4 regions of the Paenibacillus sp. sptzw28 genome follow, and region 1 is predicted to be linked to each of the others. Evidence: riboswitches for the same ligand, from Rfam matches in the RefSeq annotation. Region 1 holds a riboswitch; each other region holds the start of a gene.

Evidence for each region. A riboswitch is a leader RNA that binds a small molecule or an ion and turns the genes downstream of it on or off. The one in region 1 is predicted to bind cyclic di-GMP.
Region 2: it holds a riboswitch for cyclic di-GMP, as region 1 does, so the genes downstream of both, KZ483_RS00625 (L-threonine 3-dehydrogenase) here and KZ483_RS05380 (MFS transporter) in region 1, are expected to answer to the same signal.
Region 3: it holds a riboswitch for cyclic di-GMP, as region 1 does, so the genes downstream of both, KZ483_RS04335 (ATP-grasp domain-containing protein) here and KZ483_RS05380 (MFS transporter) in region 1, are expected to answer to the same signal.
Region 4: it holds a riboswitch for cyclic di-GMP, as region 1 does, so the genes downstream of both, KZ483_RS22650 (PilZ domain-containing protein) here and KZ483_RS05380 (MFS transporter) in region 1, are expected to answer to the same signal.

The regions. Positions count from the first base shown of each region.
Region 1 is NZ_CP080545.1:1,155,849-1,159,900, reverse strand. Features, by position in the region: partial or broken gene KZ483_RS05385 (LamB/YcsF family protein) at 1-297, opposite strand, end outside; cyclic di-GMP riboswitch class I at 584-678, shown strand; cyclic di-GMP riboswitch class I at 813-904, shown strand; gene KZ483_RS05380 (MFS transporter) at 1,200-2,417, shown strand; gene KZ483_RS05375 (gamma-glutamylcyclotransferase family protein) at 2,462-2,884, shown strand; gene KZ483_RS29055 (carboxyltransferase domain-containing protein) at 3,307-3,789, shown strand; partial or broken gene KZ483_RS05365 (helix-turn-helix transcriptional regulator) at 3,731-4,052, opposite strand, start outside.
Region 2 is NZ_CP080545.1:147,212-151,263, reverse strand. Features, by position in the region: gene KZ483_RS00630 (BtrH N-terminal domain-containing protein) at 1-917, shown strand, start outside; cyclic di-GMP riboswitch class I at 1,379-1,471, shown strand; gene KZ483_RS00625 (L-threonine 3-dehydrogenase) at 1,704-2,660, shown strand; gene KZ483_RS00620 (cupin domain-containing protein) at 2,721-3,173, shown strand; gene KZ483_RS00615 (DUF6157 family protein) at 3,261-3,686, shown strand; gene KZ483_RS00610 (DoxX family protein) at 3,808-4,052, shown strand, end outside.
Region 3 is NZ_CP080545.1:916,543-920,594, reverse strand. Features, by position in the region: gene KZ483_RS04340 (GyrI-like domain-containing protein) at 1-848, opposite strand, end outside; cyclic di-GMP riboswitch class I at 1,908-1,993, shown strand; gene KZ483_RS04335 (ATP-grasp domain-containing protein) at 2,069-3,256, shown strand; gene KZ483_RS04330 (methyl-accepting chemotaxis protein) at 3,392-4,052, shown strand, end outside.
Region 4 is NZ_CP080545.1:4,933,800-4,937,851, forward strand. Features, by position in the region: gene KZ483_RS22645 (O-antigen ligase family protein) at 1-1,498, opposite strand, end outside; gene KZ483_RS22650 (PilZ domain-containing protein) at 1,685-2,401, opposite strand; cyclic di-GMP riboswitch class I at 2,560-2,650, opposite strand; gene KZ483_RS22655 (HD-GYP domain-containing protein) at 2,671-3,753, opposite strand; gene KZ483_RS22660 (GGDEF domain-containing protein) at 3,788-4,052, opposite strand, start outside.

The DNA.
Region 1 (4,052 bases):
AGCTGGTAAAGGATGATGTCACCGACCTCCGCGCCCGTCACTGCCATTTCCCTGCGACCGAAGCCGAGCCTGTCAGGCAGGCCCGGATGCGCACCGATTGCGACGCCCGCAGCCGCGGCACGGAAGACCGCTTCACGGATGCGGATCGCCCGCATGGAAGCCGCAGGCAATGTTCACGGATGACACATAGCGCAGAAGCGCTTCATCCTGACCGAACGTGTAGATGCTGTAACCTTCACCGTAATCGCAGTTGAGATCGACCCGGCCGGCTTTGAGACTTTCCGAAGTTCCATTCATGGTGCCTCGCTCCAAGGCTGCAGGGGAACGCAAGAAGGCCATTGAAATCGCCAAAAACTTACTCGAATCGGGCGTCCATGTTACAGGGTATCGCTTCGTCCATCAGGCTTAGTTCACCTAAAAATGCTTCAGATTCGGCAGGACTATTGAGAAAGTATTACTACAAAGTATATTTTTCCCTCTTTTTAATTCGCAATAATTTCTGTAAAAAAAGTGTCGAAACGTGTTGATTTCCATCGATAAATACTGTAAGGTAATTTTAGGTACTACTACAATCAAATACTTCGTACGACAATAGCAAACCCACTGAAAAGTGGCGACGCAAAGCTATAGGGGCTAATGTGGACTAACCTACGACCACGATGTCAGCCAGTTGCCGAATACGACGGAAGCCTCCGTCTATTTTGGGACGGAGGTTTTTTGTTTACGGTTAAAATTGATTGATAGAATTATAATTAATGGAATTTACCCTTTAAAAGTACTTTAAAGTAAGTTATTAATAAATCTGAATATTCGTGCGATAATGGCAAACCCATTGAAAAGTGGGGACGCAAAGCTACAGGGGCTAAGGTGGTACATAATGCGACGATGCCTGCCAGCTATCGAATACGACGGAACCTCCGTCTATTCATATTTAATCAACGATAGATAGGGGGTTTTTCATGTTCAAATACCGAGAAGCATCTGGTTAAGCATCCCAGAGCGCAAGTTACGGCTTAAGCTTTCATGAGCATGCAAACGGTCTGTAACGGACGGCATCCGCAGCCGATATCGTTTTCACCGTGGCTCATGGCGGAATGATTGCTTGTCGAGTCGTCGACCGTAACCGCTAAATCATCGCAATATCAGATGTGGATTTTTTTCTTTATAAACTAAATCCAGTAAGAGAGGGGGGGGGATTTATGTCTGGCTTTCAAACGAAAACGGTGCCTGCTGTAGCGTCGACCGCTTTCCCGATTCTGATCGCCATCAGTATTGTGCATTTATTGAATGACGCGATGCAGTCGACCGTTTCGGCACTTTTTCCGATTTTGAAAGAGTCGCTGCATTTGACGTATAAGCAGATCGGGCTGATCGCCTTTTGCATGAGCATGACCGCTTCACTGCTGCAACCGATGGTCGGGAAAATGGCGGATGCTCATCCCCGGCCCAATATATTGCCCCTAGGGGTTATCTTCACATTGGCCGGTATTGTTGCGCTGTCCATGGCGTCGAGCCTCGGCGCCATTTTGCTCGCTGTTTTCGCCATCGGCATCGGATCAGCCGTCTTTCACCCGGAGTCTTCCCGCGTTGCTTATATGGCCGCCGGGAACAGACGCGGACTCGCGCAGTCGATATTTCAAGTCGGAGGAACGATCGGCAACTCGCTGGGCCCGATTATGACGGCGGTATTGTTCGTCCCTTTGGGGCAGTTCGGTGTCATCTGGTTTACAATTGCGGCAACAGCCGGCATCGTGATCCAGGTTTACGTAGCAGGTTGGTATCGTGCCAACATGACGATGTGCGCCAGCATCAAAGGCGGGGCACCCCGTGCAAGCCGCGCTGCAGCATTGTCCCGGAATAGGATGGCTTGGGTGATTGTGATTCTCGTATTCCTGCTTTTCTCCAAGTATGTATATATTTCCAGCATAACTAGCTACTATTCGTTTTATTTGATTCATAACTTCGGTATGTCAATTGCGAATGCGCAATTGCTGCTGTTTGCGTTTTTGTTAGCGTCTGCGATCGGGTTGATGTTTGGAGGACCGATTGCAGATCAATATGGCCGCCGGAACGTCATTTTCCTTTCCATTTTTGGGGCGGCGCCGTTCTGTCTTTTGATGCCGTACGCGAACTTGTTCGGTTCCGCTGTGCTCGTCGTCTGCGCCGGGTTCGTTCTGTCATCGGCTTTTTCGATTATTGTCGTCTATGCGCAAGAGATGCTTCCGGGCAATGTCGGTCTCATCTCCGGACTGTTTTTTGGTCTGGCGTTCGGTCTCGGCGGTCTCGGGTCAGGCGTGCTCGGCTGGGTCGCTGATGCGAGAGGCATCGAATTTGTTATGCAACTGTGCGCCTTCCTTCCTTTGCTTGGTGTGTTTGCCTTACTGCTTCCAAAGGACCGAAATGCGACGGAGGCCTGACGGCCTCTTCAAACAATTTTTAGTTTATGAAAGGGGTTCGGGCCATGATTAGCTTATTTGTATATGGCACGTTGTTAACAGGGGAATCAAACCATCATGTTGTCGCTCCTTATCTAATAGCTACTGAACCGGGCGCAGTCCAAGGAAAGCTGTACAATGTCGGACCGTACCCCGCGCTTGTGCTGTCCAAGAGCCGTGCTGCAGGCGTTATCGTGGGTGAATGGATGACCGTAAGCGAATCCGGGCTGCCGGCGTTGGATCAGTTGGAGCACTTTTATGCACCGGGGGACTCGAGAAACGAATACGAGCGCGTGCGTGTCGTCGATATCGACGGAAATCGTGAAGGCTGGGTATATGTATATGTATGGCGCGATCCGAGCGGCTACCCGGAAATCGCATCCGGCTCGTGGCGAAGCGTCGTGGAGCGGTCGCGAGGCGATTCGTTAACAACCCGGTTGCCTGTCTGAAGTAGGCAGCGGCCTGATCCATACTTCTACCTCCATCTTGTGAGTAATATGGAGGTAGCGCGATGAGCAACTTTTTACAGTTGTGAGGTTGGTCGGCAATTCATTTGCGGCTCAGAGCCTGCTGGCGCCTTTCAAGCGCAATTGCCTCCCGCATTATGCTGCAGATGCAGCAGCATAATGCGGGAGCCAAGTTGGAGGCGCCACGGTTATGGAGAAAGGAAAATATGTCATGGCGTTGAAGCTGCTCGAGGAAGCAGGCACTGGTCCGCAATTCGGCGGATGTCGTCTATAAGACTGGCTTGAGCAAGCTGAAGCTCGGGAATCTGGAGGAAGGCGAGCGGCTCATTCGGTAGCTTGAAGCCGAATCCGCGGATGAAATACAGAGAGTCCTATTTGGGAGGCGGGGATTATTGGCAGAAGGTGTGAGGATCTTTCCATTGGGGGAACGCGCGCTTATCGTCAAGTTCGGTGTCGGTATCGATCCCGTTTCGCACCGCAAGGTGTTGGAACTGACGCGCACTTTGGAACAAAATCCGTTTCCGGGGTTTCATGAAGCTGTGCCGTCTTATGTATCCGTAGCTATTTATTATGATCCCGTAATTGTAGGTAAGGCGGGCAGGCCGTCAGGAGATGCACAGTCGAAAGTTGTTTCATGGTTAACGGAGCGTGCGACGCGTGTTCACAACGCAGCAGTGACAAGTGCAAGCACGTTTACCGGAAACACGGTTGAGATTCCCGTCTGTTACTGTTCCGAGTGCGGTCCGGATTTGCCTTTCGTTGCGGAACACAACATACTATCGCCTGATGATGTCATTAAGATCCACACGTCCGGATCGTATACGGTACATCACATTGTTGACGGAATTGAGCAACTTCAGCATATACATTATGGGGATCGGAATTGACCAGACCATAAGCTCCAAACATCTCAAAAGGCCCTTTTGATTCGATGCGATAGTTCATTTCGACATCTCCTTTTATTGAAATGTGAAAGGACATTCGAGGATAGGCTTTTAGAGAAACGCCTTTATCGCGCGCAGATATCGGCATGATCCCATGAAGATTCTTAAACGCCCGTGCAAACGCTTCTGGCGAATCATATCCATATTTCACAGCTACTTCAATAACCTTTGCATCTGTTGTCTGCAGTTCAAATGCTGCCAATGTC
Region 2 (4,052 bases), 1.0 Mb from region 1:
TGCTTCAATTTGCTGGAGTCCGGCTATCGGAGCCGATGTTATTCGGACTCGGGCAAGGATTGGGATTCATTTATTGGGATTCTAAGGGGATGGACTTTCCTTTTATAGGGGGGAGGGTGAAGCCGGATGAGTTGGCTGTTTGCATAGCATCCCGGCTCAACTTAACCATCAGGACGCAAGAAACCTCGTCCGTTGAAAAAGCATGGCAGAACGTGCGGAGCTTCCTAGGACGCGGAGTTCCGGTTGGGCTTAAGTTAGACTCCTATTATTTGGATTACTTCACGAACAAAGTGCATTTTGCCGCCCACTATGCGGTGATATATGGCATGGATGACGAATACGCCTACATGGCGGATACAAGACAACAGGGTGGACTAGTGTCGACGCGTTTGACCCATTTGGCCATGGCTAGAAACGCAAGGGGGCCTATGAGCTCCAGGAATCGCTCCTTTACGATCGAGCCGATCGTCACCCTTCCACCTCTTGTGCCCGCAATACGATCATCCTTAACCAAGAATGCACATGACTACTTGAATCCGCCAATTCGAAATATAGGGAACAAAGGCATTATAAAAATGAGCAGTGAAATCCTGAAGTGGCCTTCTCGCAGTAAGAACTTTGAGCAAGATCTATGCTTGACTGCGTTATTAATGGAAAGGGCGGGAACCGGTGGCGCTTTGTTTCGAAATCTATATCGGGATTTTCTAAAAGAATGCGTGGATCTGTTTGGAGACTCGAAAGTAGTACAGGCATACTGGTTGTTTATGGAAATCGCTCCATTGTGGGTAAGCGTATCTTCTTTGATCGACCATGTAGGTAGAACGGGGAACCATCAGGTACTGAACCAGGTTTCCGAGCTTTTGCTCGAGATTGCGGATAAGGAACGTGCAGCCATGGAGTTATTATTGACAGTTTGACTTTTTAGTTGGATTTCACAACTCTAGCGCAATTCGTTTTGAGTCAACATTTGGGGTAGACGCAAACAACTGCCAACAGGCTGCAAACAACAGCATTGGAGCCTGCTTGCTGTCACTCACATCCTTCCGGGTGCTACCTTGCTTCACTTTTCCTTTTGTTAGCATTCCGTTCGGCTTGGGACTATTCAAGAGTAGGGGTTCGTGGGGGAGTAAGAAGCTGGAGCGACTGGATTTCGAATCGCGAGAATCCCATCGCGACAGGGCAGGAGTAAGCGCCGAGAGGCGGCACAAGACGCGGGTTTCGAGGGCTGTGACAGTTTACCATCGGGTACACTGCTGCAGCCTTCTTTGGTGTTAAGGCAATTGAACTTAAATCTTATTTTGTAAAATAGTTAAAAGGTCCTATTTGCAAACGTATTAAAAACTTATAGATTTGACAGTATACGACAATTTAAAATATCGTACGACAAAGGCAAACCCACTGAAAAGTGGCGACGCAAAGCTATAGGGGCTAAGGTGGACGATTCTTCCATGATGCCAGCCAGTTTACCGAATACGACGGGAACCTCCGTCTATTAATGAGTATGCAAGTAGATGTGGGGTTTTTTGTTGTCTAAATTTTCGTATACGACAAGTTTATTCCTGAGGGAGGTGAATGACGAACAAACACTCGTTAGCGATGAGAAAACTCCCGCTGATGCGGGCACAGCGGACAAAAGCGGGGAAAGAGAAGGGGATTATTAAATAAAATCGAGTTACATCTGGACTTTAATTGGAGGAATTACATTGAAGAAAATTATTGTCACCGGAGCACTCGGGCAAATCGGATCGGAATTGATTATGAAAATGAGGGATATTTACGGATACGATCGTGTAATTGCTACAGATATTCGAAGAACCGAATGTGATGTTGTTCAAACAGGGCCGTTTGAGATAGTGGATGTTACAGATTCAAAAGCTCTGTTCGATGTGACCAAAAAGCATCAGGCGGATTCCATTATTCATCTTGCGGCATTGCTGTCAGCTACGGCCGAGTCAAACCCGCTTCATGCGTGGCATTTAAACATGGACGGCCTTATCAATGCATTGGAAGTGGCGAAAGAGCTCGGCTGCCAGTTCTTTACCCCGAGTTCAATCGGTGCATTTGGGCCAACGACGCCAAAAGACAATACGGCGCAGGATACGATACAACGCCCGACAACGATGTACGGCGTAAATAAAGTCGCCGGTGAATTACTTTGTGATTATTACTATTACAAATATGGAGTTGATACGCGGGGGCTTCGTTTTCCCGGACTTATTTCTTATGTTGCTCCTCCTGGCGGGGGAACGACGGACTATGCCGTTGAGATTTATTACGAAGCGATTAAGCATGCGCGTTATACTTCCTATATTGCGCCAAAAACATATATGGATATGATGTATATGGCTGATGCATTAAATGCCATCATTACTTTAATGGAAGCCGATGCTGCAAAACTGAAACACCGAAATTCGTTCAATGTAAGCGCTATGAGTTTCGAACCGGAGGAAATTGCTTCGGAGATTCGAAAGCATATACCGATGTTTAAACTGAGCTATGATGTCGACCCGGTCAGGCAAAGGATTGCAGAGAGCTGGCCAAATTCGATCGATGCAACCGCAGCCAGACAAGAGTGGGGCTTTAAGGCAGAATACGACTTGAGGAAAATGACGGAAGAGATGCTTTTGATGGTAAGTGCGAAGTTCAATTTGATTGCTTAGATTAACCTTTGTATAAGTTAGGGAAGGGTGAAACACATGCAAAAGCACATATATGGGCCAATGATCAGCAAACACATAGATATCAAGCCTTTTGAGATTGTTGAGGGTGTCCATTTTCATGAACTGTTAACGAAGGAAATGGGTCCTAAAACAATTATTGCAGGATTAGCCACTTTCAAGCCGGGCTTGGGATTAGCCTGCCATATTCATAATGTAGAAGAATCCGTAACCATATTAAAAGGAAGCGCCTATTGCGATGTCGAAGGGGAGCGGACCCTTTTACAACCTTACGATACTTCTTTTATTCCGGCAGGTATTGCACACCGGCTCGAAAATGCAAGTACTTCGGATGAGTTGGTTATTATATGGGTTTATTCTCAAATTGATGAAACATTCAAGCCGGTAGATATTGAACGAATCTATGTAGATGCCGACCGCTGCATGCTTCCAAAAAAAGCAGTAAACAAGAGCGCAGCCGGCCATGAACTCAAAGAGTATGTTAAAACCGTATAGATTTGTTCTCAATCCAAAAATCACTGACTGATATTGTCAAGAAAGGGGGATATAATGAGAAAAACTGCTTATTGAGGAGTGTCAAATATGGACTTGAATTATTACGATACGTTTATTATGGTGGCGGCCGATTGTCCCGCAGAGAACGGCATCGTGCCTCCGGATAAGAAGAGCGGAAGAACGAAGCCCGGAATCGAGTTTGAGCTGATCGCCAATCATCCCTACAAATACACCTCAGAGGACCTTCTGTATGAAGTGCATATCCGTCACAAAAACATTCCCGAAGAGGAGCTGGCGGCGAAGGGGACCCAAATCAGGGACGAATTTTTCCAGAAACCGATGCCTTGCCTAAGAGCATCCATGCTTCCTAAGAAATACGGATGGGGGATTCATTTCAATGCTGAAGGGAAAATGGCGCTCGTTCCCGTTGGTTCCCCGGATTATCGGCGCTTCGTCGAACAGGGCAAGGAGGACGTGAAGCTGCTCGCGGCAATGAGAAACAGCAAGAAGTAGTCGACAAACGAATATTAACAAATGTTTGGTTTCGGCAAACCGATCCTCCTCTCCTTTCGTTAGCTGTAGTAAGTAGACAGCCCGTTTCTACTTCGATTATGACAGGAGGGGGTGAAAGATAATGAATTGGTTGAGGGAGAATAAGTACGCCGCGATACTGCTCACGATTGTTCGGCTTTATGTAGGCTGGCAGTGGCTCACCGCCGGCTGGGGCAAGATTACTGCAGCGAAACCATTCGACGCAAGCGGCTTTGTGAAAGGTGCGATTGCGAAGCCGATTATGGAGAGTGGGTCAAATGAGCTGGTTTATTCAAACTATGTATCGTTTTTGAAAAATTTTGCACTGCCGAATATCAAAATTTTCAA
Region 3 (4,052 bases), 240 kb from region 1:
ATGTCTAATACCGAATCCTCGTTCATCGGTCCTAGATATCGATGGTCGTAACGCACAAACTCCGGGCAATTCGTACGAACGCTGCCTGACTGGGGTAACCACGTTTCATAAATGTACTGGAACGTATCGTTGAGTCTCGATAATGTCCCCTTATGAGTAAAAACCGCATAAGTTACCACTGGGAGCAGCTTAGCGACCATTCCCAAGGGAACTACACTTTCCTCGCTAGCCACCTCGACACAAGCGATATACGTGATTTCCCATTGCCTACCTGTAAGTTCAATGACCGCATAAAATATGTCTTCCGTATCCGGCTTTCGCTCAATTTCAAACAAACGCTGCCTAAAGCTCCGCCATAGCTTTCCGACCTCGTCCGAATTGACACCCGGTATTGACATGCCGACCAGATGTAGCTTATTCAGGCAGACAAAAGCTGGCACGAGGGAGACGCTCTTATTCAAATGCTGTAGCCCCACTTCATCCAAAGGAAGCTTCTCCATTGCCCGGAACAGCGTGTCCTTCATGTCCCTTTGCTTTCGAAATTGTCCAGGCGAGATGGAGAACATTTTCCAAAAGGATCGGGCGAAGGATTCCTGAGACTCGAACCGGTACAAGATGGCAATATCTATGATCCTTTGGTTGGTATAAAATAAATCGTATGCTGCTTGTGTCAATCTTCGCTTGCGTATGTACTCCGAGACGGAGTTTCTCGTAACCGATAGGAAGATCCGGTGAAAATGGTACGGCGAATAGCCCGCAGCCTCCATAACCTTGGTGCTTAAGCTCTGATCGGTCAGATGATCCTCAATATAGGTAATGGCCTTGATTACCAAATCCTTATAATCCACTTTAATGCCTCCATATCGATATACTCACTTTACGACAGATGGAACGCTCTGTTTTGATATTTTTTGCGGAATTTTACTTTACCCAACAGCAAATACTACTTTCCAAGCGCAGATAGTTTCCTAATCAGCCACACTCTTCGGTTCGCCAAAAGAGCGACCTCTGGCAATTGCTCAGTCTCGCTGGTTTTAAACAAATCTGACCGTCCCTCGGTTAATGATGCATCGTTAGTCTAAGACTTTATTTTCCTGGTCTACAACTTTATTTTCTTAGTCTACAACTTTATTTTCCAGTCTATTACTTTATTTTCGTTCTACAGCAAAATGACCGTTGGCGTGCGGGGTGGGTCACATGTGTGCCAGGGTGTCAAAACTTAAAAAAGTAGCCGATCGTTTGGCCGGCTGCCGCTGTGTAATGGTTGAACTCCCGTTAGCTGAAATGACCAGACCTTGGTAAGACGATAAAAATAATAAAAGAAATGAAAATTATCTATCCAGCTCCTTTAAGCAGTTGTTAAATCCCATTCATATATACAAACCCTTTTCTTCATCTGCTGGAACTTTCTTTTCAATAACCAAATCTATTTCTTCACCACTTATGACGAGAAAATAATCATTACGTGTAATCCAGACAATCAAGCTGCTGACCGTGATGAGCCTTCAGGCGAGTGATACTGTCGGGTCCTATATTGAACGAAAAGTGATCACGACCTTGTTCAGATCGAGTTGTTTCAGGGCACCGTTAACATCTTGTTGAGCAATCATCTTGGCATCCCATATGTCATTGATGATAGAGAGTCGGCTATCCTGCTGGAATAGGCAGCTTGATAAGGTGACTTAGAGTGACCCCAAAGTTACTTAAAGTCACCTTATCTTTTCAATGTTTATTGCCGATATAATCAGTGTGCGATTTTTGCATTTTTATCCACGAAGGAGATGATGGACTTGTAGAATAAAAGCATTCGTCCAAGTTGGAAGTATTCGAGCGGCAAGGCAAAATGTTTACATAGTACTGACAAAACGGTATTATAATTGATGTTGTCGGAAGGAATTGGAATAGAAATTTGTCAAAAGCAAACTTGTTGAAAAACAAGGACGCAAAGCCACGGGTCTAACGTTCTATGAACTATGATGGCCGGGTTACCAAATTCACGACTTGTGGCACTGGCGCTTTTAGTTATAAAAGCTTTTGGTCCACGCGTCGATAAAGAGAGAGGGATTCGATGATCATCGTCACCAAACCGTATGTCTCCGAAGTATTGGCTCAAACGCTGCGCAAATACGAAGTTCCCATTCTAAAAGCGGATGATGTTCACGTATCTAACGAAGCGGAACTGAACCGTTTCTCAGAACAAGCTTTTTTTCACCGATTTACAAGCAGCCATGAACCCCAGCCTCTTTTGTGCAACTCCGAAGCATCTTTGCGTCTCCTCGGTCAAAATCTTCAGAACCGCCCTGCTTGGCAACAGGCCGGCATCTTCAAAAACAAGGCTGCTTTCCGTCAGTTGATGAAGCCGGATTATCCTGATTTATATTTTCAGAGCTTACACTTGAACGAATTGGACTCAATCGATCCGGCCAAATTGCCGTACCCGGTTATCGTCAAGCCTTCGGTCGGGTATTCCAGCATCGGCGTATATCGGGTTGAGAACGCGGGTCAGTGGAGAGAAGCAATCCGCTCTACGCGGCAAGCCCTCACCATAGGCGCAGACATGTACTCGGAGGACGTAGTCAATGCCAACGAGGTAATTATAGAGCAGTGGATCGACGGTACGGAATATGCCATTGACGCTTATTTCGATTTCGATGGACAACCGGTCATATTAAATGTATTTGCACGCAAATTTATGCACGAAAGCGATACAAGCGACCGAATATATTATACAAGCAAGCATGTCATCCAGGAAATGTTAGTACCCTTGACCGAGTTTTTATCCAAAATCGGCAAGAAGCTGGAGCTCCGCAATTTCCCTTTGCATGCGGAAGTGCGGAAAACGAGCAAAGGCAGCGTCGTACCGGTGGAAATCAATCCATTCCGGTTCGCGGGATGCGGAACAACCGAGTTAGGGATTCACGCTTACGGTATCAACTCCTATGAAAGCTTCTTTCTGCAACAAAAACCCGATTGGCAGACTATCACCAAAAGCATGGATGATGCGGTATACAGCTTCTTTTGTGCGGAATACGAGCTGGATAGCGGCCACAACATTCTGGGATTCAATCATGAAGGCTTCAAGCAACATTTTCAAAACATATTGGAGTACAGGGTCATGCCGGAGGAATTCAATATGTTCGCAGTTGTCTTTTACCGCAGCGAAACCATGCTGGAGAATCATAGGCTGATTAAGTTGAATTTGGATTCCTATATAATTAGAGGACAAGCCGGTCAAGCCAATTCAATGAGTTCCTGACCGGGGAACTGTAAAGAAAGAGGAGACTCTTTTTTTACAGTTTTCTTTTGAGCCTGTTGCGAAAATTGTTGAAATTTGCAGTATTATGCAAATTTATGCCTACAGTTATTATATTTCTTAAAGGGGACAAATTACGTGAAATCAGCCTCAACCAAATTAGTAAGCGCCCTGCGCTTCAAGGATTCCATCGTAAAGAAAATTTCTTTAGCCGCCATTGTACCGCTTTCTCTCTTTTCGATCATCTTCAGCTTAACGCTCTATTATTACTCGATGCACATTATCGACAATCACCTGTTGCCCAGCTTTGAGCAAGTTCTGAAAACAAACATGAATACATACAGTGCCAGCGTTACGGCTGATTTGGTCAATAAAGCCAAAACAGATAAAGACTCTTATCAGAAACTGCATGAAATAGCAAACCGCATTAGTAAAAACGACAATGTGCAATTAGTCTATATTATGAGTAAAGTGAACGGGCAGGACGTTATTTTGGTCTTGAGCGGGACGGACGACTATTTAACGCCTTATCCCTTTACTCCCGAGCAGGCTGCGACGTTGTCCCGGCCTTCGGAAGTGATTTTCAGCAAGATTTATGAAGATGAGTACGGTGTGCATAAATCCGTCTATTTTTCCATTGCGGGAACGGATTCCATGTTAGGCATCGATATGAATGCCAAATTTATTAAGGACTTGAAGAGTAATGTTATCACGATATGTTTGGTGCTGTCCATCGCCTTCATACTGATCGGAACAGCGATTATGATCTTTATCTCGACCAGAATAACCAAGCCTCTTA
Region 4 (4,052 bases), 2.3 Mb from region 1:
TTCGCCAAAGCGGCTTCACCGCTACTTGATCGCCGCCGGGAAGCGGACCGGCGGAGTAATAAATAATCCAGCTGAACAGCAGCAGCCAATAATAACCGAAGGACATGTCGAAATCGACTGCCGCATGAATCAGCAGCAGGCCGATTGGAACAACGCCTGTCCGGTCGCGCATCCATACCCGGCGAAGAAGGAGTCCAAGACCGATAATGAAAACGATCAAGCCGATAAGTCCGAGATTCAGCAGCATGTCCAAATAACCGCTGTGTACCTCGTTTCCGATATACGGATATGTTTGGATTCTTGTAAACAGCATCCGCCACGTATCGCCTCCCCGTCCCAGCAGCGGCGCCTCCCTAAATAACAGCCATGCATCCCGGTAGAACATCGACCTGGCGCCCGCTGTTTGAAAATGACCGCTGAGCCGCCCGTGGATAACAGACGGAAGGATCAGCGCCAAGGCCGCGATCGCGCCGGACCAGCCTCCCCATGCGGCAATTTCAAGCCGTCGTCCGGACCGGCGGGAGACAGCCGCCCGAATAACGGCAAATCCTGCGGCACCTGTTAACAGAACGGCCAGCAGCAGAACCGTTGCTGACATACCCGCCGCACCCGCAGCCCCTCCGCTCCGCAGCCCCGCCTCCAAGGCGAAACGGTAAGCCGCACCTGCGCCTATCACTGTCCAGGCTGAATAGATAAGCCACTTGACCCGCTCAGGCCGCGTAACCAGCAGCAAACCGGCAAGCCAGCCGGCCGCAGCCGAGAGCCAAGCGCCCCGCGACTCCGTCAGCAGAAGCGTAAGCGCGGCCGGTATGACCAGCACCGCCGCGGATATAAACGCAGCACGCGATCCGGCACGGGCAAGCAGCAGCCACTGCCAAATCAAATAAGCTCCAGCGACCGTCCCGAGCAGGTTCGGATATTGCATAAATCCGGCAAGCCGGGCGCCGACGGAGGATAATTGATTATCACCCGTGAACATGATCATTTCTGGAAACGAAATCCACCCCATCCACCCCGCCAAGGCTCCTCCGATAACGAAAAGGCCTGCCGCCTGCAGCGCCGCCCCCAATAAGAAGGGATGGCGTCCGGATCCGAACCACATATACCCGGTCATAAGGAAGGCGGCATATGCCGACCATCTTATTGCTTGTTCGATAGTGCCCAGCACGGAAGCGGGCTCATTCAACAAAGATAACCCGTAAAGCAGCGAAATAGCGACCGGGCCGTAGGCTTCTGCCGGAACGGATGACCAGCCTGGGAGAACGGAAGCACGCGCTGAACTGCCTGGCGATAATCCAAGAGTCGGGCTTTTCGTCTGCCGCCGAATCCGGATGCGTCCTGCCGTCTCTGCGGCAACCGCCCATCCAACCGCAACTGACATCATGACCCATTCCCACTTATAGAAATTCACATCAAAAAACATACCGTATCTGTAAGCCGAATGGGCAAGCATGAACGCGAATAACAATGAAGCGATAGCCACAACTATTGCCGGCATCTGATATCCCCTTCTACGGCGATGTGAAATATCCCAGATTCTACCTTCTTATTACCGATTGTATCATAAGGAAACGTGAATCGATAACCAAAGATTAAACAGAGACAGGCGCCCGGGTACGATGACCTTCGGGCGCCTGTATATTAATCGAATCATTCCGAAGCATTTCGAAAATCGGTTGAAATGCTAACTGCGCTCTTTCCCTGGTTTCTCCTCTTTCCTGCGATAGTAGGAGGCTACCTGTTCACGCAGTATAAACGCTCTCAGCGCCCGCTGCCGGTGAGCGTCCAGTTCGCAGAAGCGGGCTCCATAAAACGATTGCCCCCCGTCGAATTCGCTGCGCATGATTTCGAGCGAGCAATGAAATTCCGAGCCGAGCATTATTGTTGCCTCGACGACTTCGCTGACAAGTATTTTCGGTCCTTCGGAAACGATAAATCCGATACCGGAGCAGCTGATATTTCTTGCATATAAACTGATCGATTCGGTAAATTCAAACGTCTCCGGCCCGTCTTTAAGCTCTCTTGTTTCAGAAATGGTTCGCTTCAACGTTCCGTTATGCCCGATCTCCAAGCGAGGTGCTTCGCGTTTCTCTTCGAGCCCGACAAGTGCCCGCGACGGAAAAAGAACGGCGATGGAGCCTTCAGCCCTGCCGATGACAGTCGATTGCAGCCGGTGAATACCTACCGGTGAATAGATTGTCAAGTCGACTGGGTTACCCAGATCGAACGACTTGAACTCCGTCATCTCGATCTCCATCATTTCACCTTCGATATGAGACAGAACCCCGGTTGAAACATAGCCGTCTTTCTCGACGACCGTCCGACTGAGTATAAGCGCCTTCTCGGTGAAGGTGGCCTTCTCTACCCCGTATCTCTGCTTATTCCGCGCATTCAGTATCACTTCGGGACCTCCTAAGCGTTTTGCGTGGCAAAACGCAGCTTCGTAAGCATACACTTGGGGTTTTGCGTGGGCAAAACGCAGCTTCGTAAAGCTGTTTTTTAAAATAAAAAAAGCTGCTTCCACGGAGCCGCTTTTGTCACCCAGAATGGGCGGGTCATTTCGGCAGCCAGGCTATCATTCGTTCAAAATTGAACCTTAGACCCTTTAGCTTTGCGTCCTTGCCTTTCAGCAAGTTTGCTATTGTCGATGTATGCAGTTGTGGAGTTTACCTACATTTCTTTAATAATCATCAGGCAGTTCTGGTCCTTGAGATCAATCTCGTACGGGGCTGGCGGCGGACTTCCGTCAGCTTCACGAAGCACCCTTACCTTTGGCCGATGAAGCGCAAGCGGATTGTTCAGTGCCACGACGGCAATCTGGCCTGAGCTGAGAAGTACTGTCGTTGCAACCGGGTAGATCGATATATGCTTGCAAAATGTCCGGATCAGCTCGAGATCAAAAAATGTGTTTCCTGCCGCAAACAAATATTCGATCGCTTCTGTCGGCGTGTATCGTCGTCTATGGGGACGGGGTGAAGTTAGTGCGTCGTATACATCGGCCAGCGAGATGATTTGCGCATATTCATGAATGGCATCCTTACTCAGCTTTCGCGGATATCCAGAGCCGTCATACCGCTCATGATGCTGCAAGGCGCAGTGCGCGGACAGAAGAGATATATCATGCTGAGCCCTGAGAATATTGAATCCTTCCTCCGTATGCTTCTCCATCGTGGCCCGTTCTGCAGCGGTAAGTGGCGATATTTTATTTATCAGCTCTTTGGGCAATCGCGTCATACCAATATCGAACAGCAGCGCACCCATTCCCAGTTCTTCCATCTGAGTCCGGTTATACCCTTTGGCAAGTCCCATAATACCGGCCAATATAGCCACATTTACCGAATGCTGGAACAAATAACCGTCGGCAACTTGAATGTTGGTCAGGCTTACCAGAACGTCTTCCCTGGCGATTAGGTCCTGCATGATATCACCGAAAACATGCCGGAAAGTTCTTCCCATCTCGGGAGCAATGGCTCTGCCCTTAGCGGCCGGCTGTTCCATTAGAGTATTCATCGTTTTGAATACCGCAGCTGTGGCAAGCTTACACGTATCGTCGCGAATAGCCGACGTCGGTTCGATATCCTCCGTCATGGGATCATCGAGATACAGCATATCGATTCCGAGCGATTTAAGGCGCTTGATGAACCGTTCATTAAGCTCCACGCCGGCTCCGAGCAGTATATTTCCGTTTTCCTGCAAGATAGGGCTAGCCAATTTGTCTCCCGGCCTTGCGGAAAGGATATTTAATTTTCGCATCTGCAGCTCCCGCCTTTAGTGGCTTGCTCTCTATTTATTGCGCCTGCATCATCCCAGGTTCGGCATGCTTCATTTTCCGTGATTTTTTGTCCGCGTACATCCGTTTATCCGCCGTATGAGCAAGCTCGCTTAACTGATTGCCCTGCTCCGGAAAGGATGCGCTTCCAACAGATACCGAAAGGCCAAATCCGGTAATGACCGAAAGCCTAAGAAGCTTTTCCTGCAGCTGCTGCAGTAATTTCTCAAGCAATCTGTCGTCCGCATAAGGACAAATCATGATGAATTCGTCGCCGCCCCAT